One region of the Candidatus Enterococcus mansonii genome, then DNA from elsewhere that is predicted to be linked to it. Evidence: a T-box and tRNA genes for the amino acid it is inferred to sense, from the RefSeq annotation. Region 1 holds a T-box; the other regions hold tRNA genes.
The links. The T-box of region 1 lies ahead of argS (arginine--tRNA ligase). A T-box ahead of a tRNA ligase gene usually reads a tRNA of that ligase, here a tRNA-Arg.
Positions count from the first base shown of each region.

Region 2: it has a tRNA-Arg gene. The T-box ahead of argS (arginine--tRNA ligase) is inferred to sense a tRNA for this amino acid. The anticodon was not compared.
Region 3: it has a tRNA-Arg gene. The T-box ahead of argS (arginine--tRNA ligase) is inferred to sense a tRNA for this amino acid. The anticodon was not compared.

Region 1 is NZ_NGLE02000001.1:3,230,296-3,233,582, forward strand. Features, by position in the region: gene tsaD (tRNA (adenosine(37)-N6)-threonylcarbamoyltransferase complex transferase subunit TsaD) at 1-1,013, shown strand, start outside; T-box leader at 1,068-1,267, shown strand; gene argS (arginine--tRNA ligase) at 1,358-3,049, shown strand.
Region 2 is NZ_NGLE02000001.1:2,719,928-2,723,214, forward strand. Features, by position in the region: gene A5880_RS12740 (lysozyme) at 198-1,307, shown strand; tRNA gene A5880_RS12745 (tRNA-Arg) at 1,634-1,705, opposite strand; gene rpoN (RNA polymerase factor sigma-54) at 1,765-3,090, shown strand; gene A5880_RS12755 (GNAT family N-acetyltransferase) at 3,178-3,287, opposite strand, start outside.
Region 3 is NZ_NGLE02000001.1:2,567,155-2,570,441, reverse strand. Features, by position in the region: gene A5880_RS12050 (DUF2798 domain-containing protein) at 1-111, opposite strand, end outside; gene rpmA (50S ribosomal protein L27) at 335-622, opposite strand; gene A5880_RS12040 (ribosomal-processing cysteine protease Prp) at 635-979, opposite strand; gene rplU (50S ribosomal protein L21) at 1,014-1,322, opposite strand; ribosomal protein L21 leader region at 1,342-1,420, opposite strand; tRNA gene A5880_RS12030 (tRNA-Arg) at 1,582-1,655, shown strand; gene A5880_RS12025 (hypothetical protein) at 2,100-2,633, shown strand; gene A5880_RS12020 (N-acetylmuramoyl-L-alanine amidase) at 2,674-3,287, opposite strand, start outside.

The DNA.
Region 1 (3,287 bases):
GAAAATTGATACTAGCAATCGAAAGTAGTTGTGACGAAACAAGCGTTGCGGTTATTGAAGATGGCGATAAAATTTTAGCGAATATTGTGGCCTCGCAAGTAAAAAGTCACCAAAGATTTGGCGGGGTTGTTCCAGAAGTTGCTAGTCGTCATCATGTAGAAGAAATTACATTATGCATTGATGATGCGTTGGCTGAAGCAAACGTGGAGCCTGAGGAATTAAGCGGCGTAGCTGTAACGTATGGACCAGGATTAGTCGGGGCATTATTAATCGGGTTATCTGCTGGGAAGGCATTTGCTTGGGCGCATGATTTACCGTTGATTCCTGTCAATCACATGGCTGGACATATTTATGCTGCTCACTTTGAAGAACCACTACAATTCCCTTTAATGGCATTGCTGGTGAGTGGTGGACATACAGAATTAGTGTATATGAAAGAAACCGGATCGTTTGAAATCATTGGTGAAACAAGAGATGATGCGGCTGGCGAAGCCTATGATAAAGTAGGTAGAGTTTTAGGGTTAGCTTACCCTAGTGGAAAAGAAATTGATGAGTTGGCTCATAAAGGGGTAGATAGCTATCATTTTCCTAGAGCGATGATTAAAGAAGACAATTATGACTTTAGCTTTAGCGGGTTGAAAAGTTCGTTTATTAATACCGTTCATAATGCTGAACAGAGAGGTCTAGAGCTATCGACGGAAGATTTAGCTGCAAGCTTTCAAGCAAGCGTGATTGATGTTTTAGTAGATAAAACAATCCGAGCATGCAAGGAATACCCAATTAAACAATTAGTCATGGCAGGCGGTGTCGCTGCAAATCAAGGATTGCGTACGAGATTAAGTGCTGAGGTGAAAAAAGAACTCCCCGATGTGACTTTTATCGTTCCGCCGCTTAGATTGTGCGGGGATAACGCAGCGATGATTGGTGCAGCCGCTTTTGTAGAAGCAGAAAAAGGGCATTTTGCTGATTATTCTTTAAATGCTGAGCCCAGTCTTGCTTTCTCTGCAATTTAAGCAGATGAGACTATGCAGATAGAAAAAAATTTGCTATAATAAATCGAGTTTAAGAAGGATTCAGTGAAAAAGAGAGTACTTCATTTTAATTAACAAAGCGATTTCGGGAGGGTGAGAGCCGAAAATAATGAAATGAAGGAAGCGCACTTTGGAGAATCTGCAGATGCAGACGGCAATCTACCGTTATCAGATTAAGTGGGTTCATATTTTTATGGACAAGTAGAGTGGTACCGCGGGAAAATCTCGTCTCTGGTGTTTTTTAACACTAGGGATTTTTTGTTTTTTCGTAAAAATAGGTTAATTATAATGAACGAACAAACTATTATTTTATAGGAGGATACACTATGAACAATAAAGAAATCGTCGCAAAAGCGATTCATGATGCAGTAGCAGAGGATTTATCATTGGAGCAAGTGACACAACTGTTAGAGAATCCAAAATCAGTTGAACATGGGGATGTGGCTTTTCCAGCTTTTTCACTAGCTAAAGTTTACCGTAAAGCACCACAGCAAATTGCAGCAGAGTTAGCTGAGAAAATGGATGGACAAAATTTTGAAAAGATTGAAGTTGTCGGTCCATATTTAAATTTCTTTATGAATAAAAAAATGATTAGCCAAGCAGTGATTGGTCAAATTGCTAAACAAAAAGGGCATTACGGAGATAGCACAATTGGAGGTAATGGAAAGGTACCAATTGATATGTCTTCACCGAATATCGCCAAACCAATTTCAATGGGGCACCTTCGTTCTACAGTTATTGGAAATTCCATTGCATTTATTTTAGAAAAAATTGGCTATGCGCCAGTTCGTATCAATCATTTGGGGGATTGGGGAACGCAATTTGGGAAACTGATTGTTGCTTATAAAAAATGGGGCTCTGAAGAATCGGTTAAAAATGCGCCAATCAATGAATTGCTGCGTTTATATGTCCATTTTCATGAAGAAGCCGAAACTCAGCCTGAGTTAGAAGATGAAGCACGCGCGTGGTTTAAAAAGCTAGAAGAAGGCGATCAAGAAGCGACAGAATTATGGCAGTGGTTCCGTACAGAATCATTAAAAGAGTTTGACAAAATTTATTCAATGCTTGAAGTTTCGTTTGATTCTTATAATGGTGAAGCCTTTTATAATGATAAAATGGATGAAATTGTGACAATGCTTGAAGAAAAACATTTGTTGCAAGAAAACGAAGGGGCAGAAATCGTTGATTTATCTGCATATGACTTAAATCCAGCTTTAATCAAAAAATCAGATGGGGCAACGCTTTATATCACACGTGATTTAGCAGCAGCGTTGTACCGTAAACGCACATATGACTTTGCAAAATCACTTTATGTTGTAGGAAACGAACAAAGTAATCATTTCAAACAATTGAAAGCAGTATTGAAAGAACTTGGTTTTGATTGGTCAGAAGATATGCACCATATTCCTTTTGGTTTGATTACACAAGGCGGCAAAAAATTATCTACTCGTAAAGGTAAAATTGTTCTGTTAGAAGAAGTGCTGAATGAAGCCGTTGAATTGGCAAATAAACAAATCATGGAAAAAAATCCTGATTTGCCAAACCGTGAAGAAGTAGCAAGACAAGTAGGAATCGGCTCTGTTATTTTCCATGACCTGAAAAATGATCGTTTGAATAATTTTGATTTTGTGTTAGAAGAAGTTGTTCGTTTCGAAGGAGAGACAGGACCTTACGTTCAATATACGCATGCTCGTGCGATGAGTATTCTTAGAAAAGCAGAATTTACAATTGATGAAACAAAAAATTATGAGTTAAACGATAAAGAGAGTTGGGAAGTGGTTAAACTTCTACAAAAATTCCCTGAAATCGTATTACAAGCGGCAGAAAAATATGAGCCATCAGTCATTGCGAAACATGCAATCCAAGTTGCTCAAGCATTTAACAAATATTACGCCCATGTAAAAATCTTAGCGGATGACGAACAAAAAGAATCACGTCTAGCTCTTGTTTATTCAATGGCTACAATTATCAAAGAAGATTTACGTTTGTTAGGTTTACACGCACCAGAAGAAATGTAAAAAAAGAGAAATAAGTCTGGAACGAATCGTTCTGGGCTTATTTTTTATAAAAAATAAAGTAATATATTTTTAAAGCAAATATTAAAGTTTGTTTACGGAATTCAAAAATCCTAGTATTTAGAAAGACTGAGTGCTATACTTTCATCAAGTCAAAAAGACGTTTAAAAAGGAAATATACATAGACAAAATTACATAGCTCTTTGAGTCAAAGGAAGAAATATTGACGGATCTGTTTAGC
Region 2 (3,287 bases), 510 kb from region 1:
TACCATAGTCGTAATTCCAACAGATGTGGTATTTATCATGTTATCTAGATACTTGTTTTTTTATACAGTCATCGCTTATGTGATGGCTTTTTATGTTGGGAGATTTATGACTGAATCATGAAAGTTTTTATGGCCTGTTGTACTTTATACTAATGTTGTAAGATCTTACAAAAACAAATGTTAGGAGGTAATAGCAAATGGCAAAAACAATTGGAGAAGTAAGGAGTTTTCTTGACGGTCTCGTTGGTAAAGTAACTGTTGATAAATCTGATTCTGGACTAAATGGACAGTGCGTGAGTTTAATTAAGAATTTACTTGAATTTGTTGGCGCACCAAATCCATATGCCGCACGAGGAAATGCAAAAGATATTCCAAACACGTATGTTTCTCAAGGAATTGCAAAAGTTGGCGCTGGCACACTCAACATAGCAGTCAGCAGGAATGGTGGCGGTGGCTATGGGCACGTATGGGTAAAAATTGGTTCTGATAGCTGGCAAGCAAATTGGAATGGCTTTGCTGTCAAGAAGAATGTTGGGGAAGTTTCTATTACAGATATTTTAAATCTAGACCAATGGATTTCAACCAGTAATGCACCAAGTCCTGGAGGGAAAGCAACTACTTTAAGTGCTAAAGGTGAAGCCTTAATCAAAAAATTTGAAGAATGTGTACTTACAGCCTATGACCTTGGTGATGGAATGATTACCATCGGTTGGGGACATGCGGAACCAAAAGGTCAAACAAATTTAGTTGCTGGAGTAACGACATGGTCTCAAGCTCAAGCGGATGAGCAATTCAGGAAAGATATAGCAGGTTATGTAAATACAGTAAATAACTATTTCACTCGTTCTTTTAATCAAAATCAATTCGATGCAATGGTAAGTTTTACCTATAATTGCGGTACGGGAGTCTTTGGAAGAGATAATTGGGATAAGAATGCTTCCGATAGTTATATTACGGAATCAATAGCTAATTACATTAATAAAGGATCACAATTTGAGGAAGGTTTAAGACGTCGTCGTCAAGAAGAAATTAATCTATTTAACACACCGGTAAACGGTAGTGAAGCAACAAAAAAGGAGGAAGAAGATATGACAGAATTTGCTATTTTATATGGAACAGGAGTTTATTATGTATGTGGAACAAAAATGGTTCCTTTGACCACAGCTACGCAATGGAGCGTATTGAGAACGGTCTATGAACAGGTACAAGAACATAAGACTGGAAAAGCAACGCCAATCAAGGTAATGGATTGGAGAAATAATCAAGCGACTTTCGATGCGTACGCAAAAATTTGTGGCTTAAAATAAGTATAAAGTTAAGATCACTCATTGAGTGGTCTTTTTTTGAGGAAATATGATGAAAGTATTAATGTATGTAGCTCACAGTATTAAAAACTTCGAATTTAATCTTCTTTTTGATTTTATGTTGGTTCAAAAACATTTCAATAAAAAAAGCACCCTGAATTAACAGAAGAGCCTTGAATTGATTATGTTATAGCCAACAAATTTTAACACCTAAATCCACCTAAAAATTTAAATGAATAATCATTATGAAAATATGTTATAATCAGTTCTAGAGTTGATATAACAGTAATAATCATGATGAAACTATAATAACTAAAAGGTTTAAAAAACGCGCCCTGAGGGAATCGAACCCCCGTCTCAAGAACCGGAATCTTACGTGATATCCACTACACTAAGGGCGCAAGCACGAATACTAGTTTAGCTGATATTGATAAAAATTACAAGGGGAAGGACAAAAATAATGAAATTTGAACAACAGTTATCCCAACAACAAAAACAAGTCCAAAAACTTGCGATGACACAGCAATTACAGCAATCTATTCAAATTTTACAATATAATTCAGACGAACTTTATTCATACATAGAAACAAAGTCATTAGAAAATCCACTAATTGATATTCAAATAGATAGAGAAAACAGCGATTTTTCAAGTTCTGCCAGCAGAACTTATACAACGAATGAAGAAAATAACTATCTAAACCAAATCCCAGATAACCATCGTTCACTTTTTGAATATTTGATTGATCAGGTTCATTTGAATTATCGGGATACTTATCTTAGGACATTGGTTTTATTTTTAGTTGAATATATTGATTTAAATGGTTACTTGATGATTGATTTAGAGGAAGCAGTGGCTAAGACTGGAGCAAAATCAATAGAAATGTTGGATGCGTTGACATTGATTCAGCAATTGGATCCAGCAGGAGTTGGTGCTAGGGATTTGCGTGAGTGTTTACTGCTGCAAATTGAGCGTGATGATACAGCGCCTGAATTGGCATACATTGTAGTAGAGGAAGAATTTGCTCACTTAGCTGAACGTAAATGGTCACTGATTGCTAAAAAATTTGAAGTAGAACTTTCTGAGATTCAATCGATTTTTGATTATATCCAAACATTAACCCCCGCTCCTGGAAGTATTTTTGAATCGACCTCTGGCTTGTATATTCGTCCTGATTTAACAGTGAAAATCAAGGAGAATCAGTTAACCGTTTTATCTAATAAGACAGGTACACCAACTATTCAGTTTCAACAATCCTATTTTGATCGGATGGAAGCGACTGAAGATAAAGAAGTTCAAAAATACATTCAGGAAAAGAAAAATGAATTTGAATGGTTAGAAAAAACAATCGCTCAGCGTGGCGATACAATTTTAAGAGTAGGAACAGAAATTGTTCAACGGCAACAAGGGTTCTTTTTTAAAGAGGATCGACCGTTAAAACCAATGACCTTAAAAGAAATCGCTGAAAGCTTAAAGATTCATGAATCAACGGTTAGTCGAGCAGTAAATGGTAAATACTTAGAAACGGATTTTGGCGTTTTCGAGTTGCGTTCTTTTTTCTCGAATGGATTATCAAATGAAAGCACTGGCGAAGAAACATCGACTGATAGCATCAAAAAGCAACTAAAATCATTAGTAGATAACGAAAATAAAGCGAAACCATTATCTGATCAGAAACTAGTAGATTTACTAAAAGAACAAGAAATAGACATCTCTCGTCGAACAGTAACAAAATATCGTGAAGCACTTGGAATACCAGCTTCTTCTAAACGAAAGAGATATGACTAACTAAGAAGAGAGAAAACAGAAAGACGAAAGTAATCGGCTCTTAAGATAAAGAGTTTTACGCTTTCGCCTTTCTGTTTTTTCCTTTATTTATTGACTAGTGTACGGTCGCCAATGCAAATGTTCAGATGGTAGCCCCTCTTCAACACCCTGCCAAACAGATTCAAACTGATGATTTTCTAATAAATGTTTGGATGCAT
Region 3 (3,287 bases), 660 kb from region 1:
ACTTAATGAAAATTGCCCATGTAATAAGAGATTATAGGCACTCATAGATACCACCATAAAAAAACACACAATGGTAGTAAAAAATAACCCTTCTTTTTTTGTTTTTGGCATAATACACTCTCCTCTATTTTTGTAACAGAGTTCATGCTATCATAAAAATAAATTTCTCGTAAGTTAAATTTTTTTAATTATTTTTCAATAAAATTACAACTAATCATTATGATATTTTACTCTTCTTTTCAATTTAGTTATGCAGATGCATCTTTAACCATTTTTACATAAAAAAAAGCCCTATCCCTTACTACACAAGAGATAGAGCTGGTAAATTCAATTATTATTGAGCTACTGGATAAACAGACACTTGTTTTTTGTCGCGGCCTTTACGTTCAAAACGTACTACACCATCAACTTTAGCAAATAACGTGTCGTCGCCACCAATACCGACGTTTGCTCCTGGGTAAATTTTAGTTCCGCGTTGACGGTATAAAATTGATCCACCAGTAACAGTTTGTCCATCAGCACTTTTAGCACCTAGGCGTTTAGATTCTGAATCACGACCATTGGAAGTAGAACCTCCACCTTTTTTGTGGGCGAATAATTGTAAATTCATGTTTAATAACATAGTCTGCACCTCCTATTTTTCATTTATGGTTTTGACTTGAATAAATTCAAGATTTTCTTGCTCGACTGCTTGTAAACCTAGTAAAAGGTTTTCCAAGAGAATTTGGGCAATGTTGGTTTGTTCTTGATTGGCTTTTGAAATCATCTCAACATAAAGGTAACCACCTTCTGTTTCGTTGGTTTCAACAATCGGTTCAAAACCAGCTAAAGCATCAATGCCATTGACTGTGCTAATCGCTAAAGCAGACACAGCTGCACAAACGATATCACTGCCATAAGGACCTGATTCGGCATGCCCTGAGACTTCAAATGAAACGATTTGACCTGCGCCATTTCGTTTAAAAGAACTTTTAATCATTGATAGGCCTTCTTTCCTATACAACTTAAAAGAATTATGCGTTGATTGCGTTGATTACAACTTTTGTATATGGTTGACGGTGACCTTGTTTGCGGTGAGTGTGTTTTTTAGGTTTGTATTTGAACGTCACGACTTTCTTTTGTTTGCCGTGTTTCTCTACAGTTCCTTCGACAGTTGCACCTGCAACAGTTGGAGCTCCTACTTTCGTAGACTCGCCACCTACTAAGATAACTTCGTCAAAAACAACTTTTTCGCCAGCTTCTACGTCTAATTTTTCAACGTAAATTGCTTGACCTACCTCAACTTTTACTTGTTTACCACCAGTTTTGATAATTGCGTACATGCTATACAGCACCTCCTTCTTTTAGACTTAGACTCGCCATCCCAAGTGATGATAAAACATCATGCTTAAAAACTTGTTCTGTGCGGTTGTAGCTGTGGAGTCCACAATTACAACATTAATATCATAACAAAAGATACTAGGTGAGTCAATGAAAATTTGTCTATTCTCCACTTTATAGACAAAGTTGAGTATTTTTGAAATTTTTGATTGACTTTGTTTTCTATGTTCATTATAATAAATTTTGTTGCGTTAACATATTGCGCCAATAGCTCAGCTGGATAGAGCACTCGCCTTCTAAGCGAGCGGTCGGGAGTTCGAATCTCTCTTGGCGTATTTTTTATAACTGTTTATAACATAGTTTAATCATGATTTTCATTGATAAAACAGCAATAAGAACGGTTATACGATCCTTTGATAATGATTTTTATTTTGATTTTTTAGGTAGATTTGGGTGTAAAAATAAAAATTTAGGTGTATTTTTGGGTGTAAAAATCTGTTAGCCAAAACATAATAATTCAAGACTCTCCTGTTAATTTAGGAGAGTCTTTTTTATTTGATTTATGCAAAATAATTCTCTCCCCTCTTTGCTTATTATATTAGATGGTAACGGTAGTAGAATTGGTTAATGATAGTGGTGCGGCTCGGTGAGAGTTTGAGAGTTTTGAGGAGGCTGTAGAGTTGTGCGAGTTGTTGATATTGAGCAACGATATCGAGGATAGGATTGCAGACTTGTGTAGTAAAAGTATATAATTATTTAATAAAAAGGGGGAAATAAAATTGAAATTTATCCGATCAAAAAAAATAATACTAGCAATTATAACAGTTTTTCTATTAACCATCGCTGCTATTATGTACAACCAGACAACTATGGAAAAATTATTCTATAACACTGACGTTTCAAAGACTTCTGAAGAAAGCTTAAAATTTAGATTCAAGCTTAGTGCTTTTTTGCATCAATATGACTTTAGCGATAGACACGGCGATTTATTATTATACAATAAAAAAAGAATCTCAAATACGAGTCTTTCATATTCTCCTAAATTGCATCTTGCATTACATAATGATTCACAAAAGGACAGAACATCCAAATTCACAGAAGATAATTTGAAATATATTTATGAAGGCGTGACATACGAAAGTGCAGTAGATACGTTAGGAACTCCGACAGATATTTTTAAGGATGTTAGAGATAACCATATCTCAATGGTAACATGGTCAAGCGCTCGCAAGAGTAGAGAGAATAAAAGCATAACACTGATGTTCGATGACAAAGGTGAGTGCTTCAATATGTCAAAACACAATGTTGAATAAAACTATGAACAAGCCCTCCAAGCAAGGAGGGCTATTTTATTTAATTAAAGAACCCTGTACCCCACGTTGTATCGACCTGCCCATCATTTGGACCTACAGCAACATAGCGACGTGTACCACCATAATCAATGTAACTTACCCATGCATAACCATTGGCCATGACATAACCATCATACTCCATTGACTCAAAAGGATCATACCAAGCCAAAGCAGCACTCTCAACTGTTGTATCTGGCGACACTGGCAAGCTTTGATTAGTCGTAAACGTCCCATTCATAGCCACTAGATTAGACTCTTGTGGCTTAGATGGTGCAGTTGATTGATTAGGATTCCAAATCTCCACGATGTCCCCATCATTGACGTAACCTAATAACTTGCCACTGTTCTCAATTTTATAGAGATTTTTACGACCATCTAGTTTTTGAGTGATAGTTCCCACCTGTGTCCATTTTTGATCAGCATTGATATGTTTTTCGTTTGGATCATCAGGAGTATTGTAAATTGTCGCAAAACGGATGTGTTGCCCAACTTTGTATTTAGGTGTATTTGGCTTGTTAGGTTTAACAATCGTCTCACTACCATCCTCAGGTAAGCCATTCATTAAGTCTTGAGACAAACGAGATTTGCTAATACCCCATTGTGCCAAATATCCGT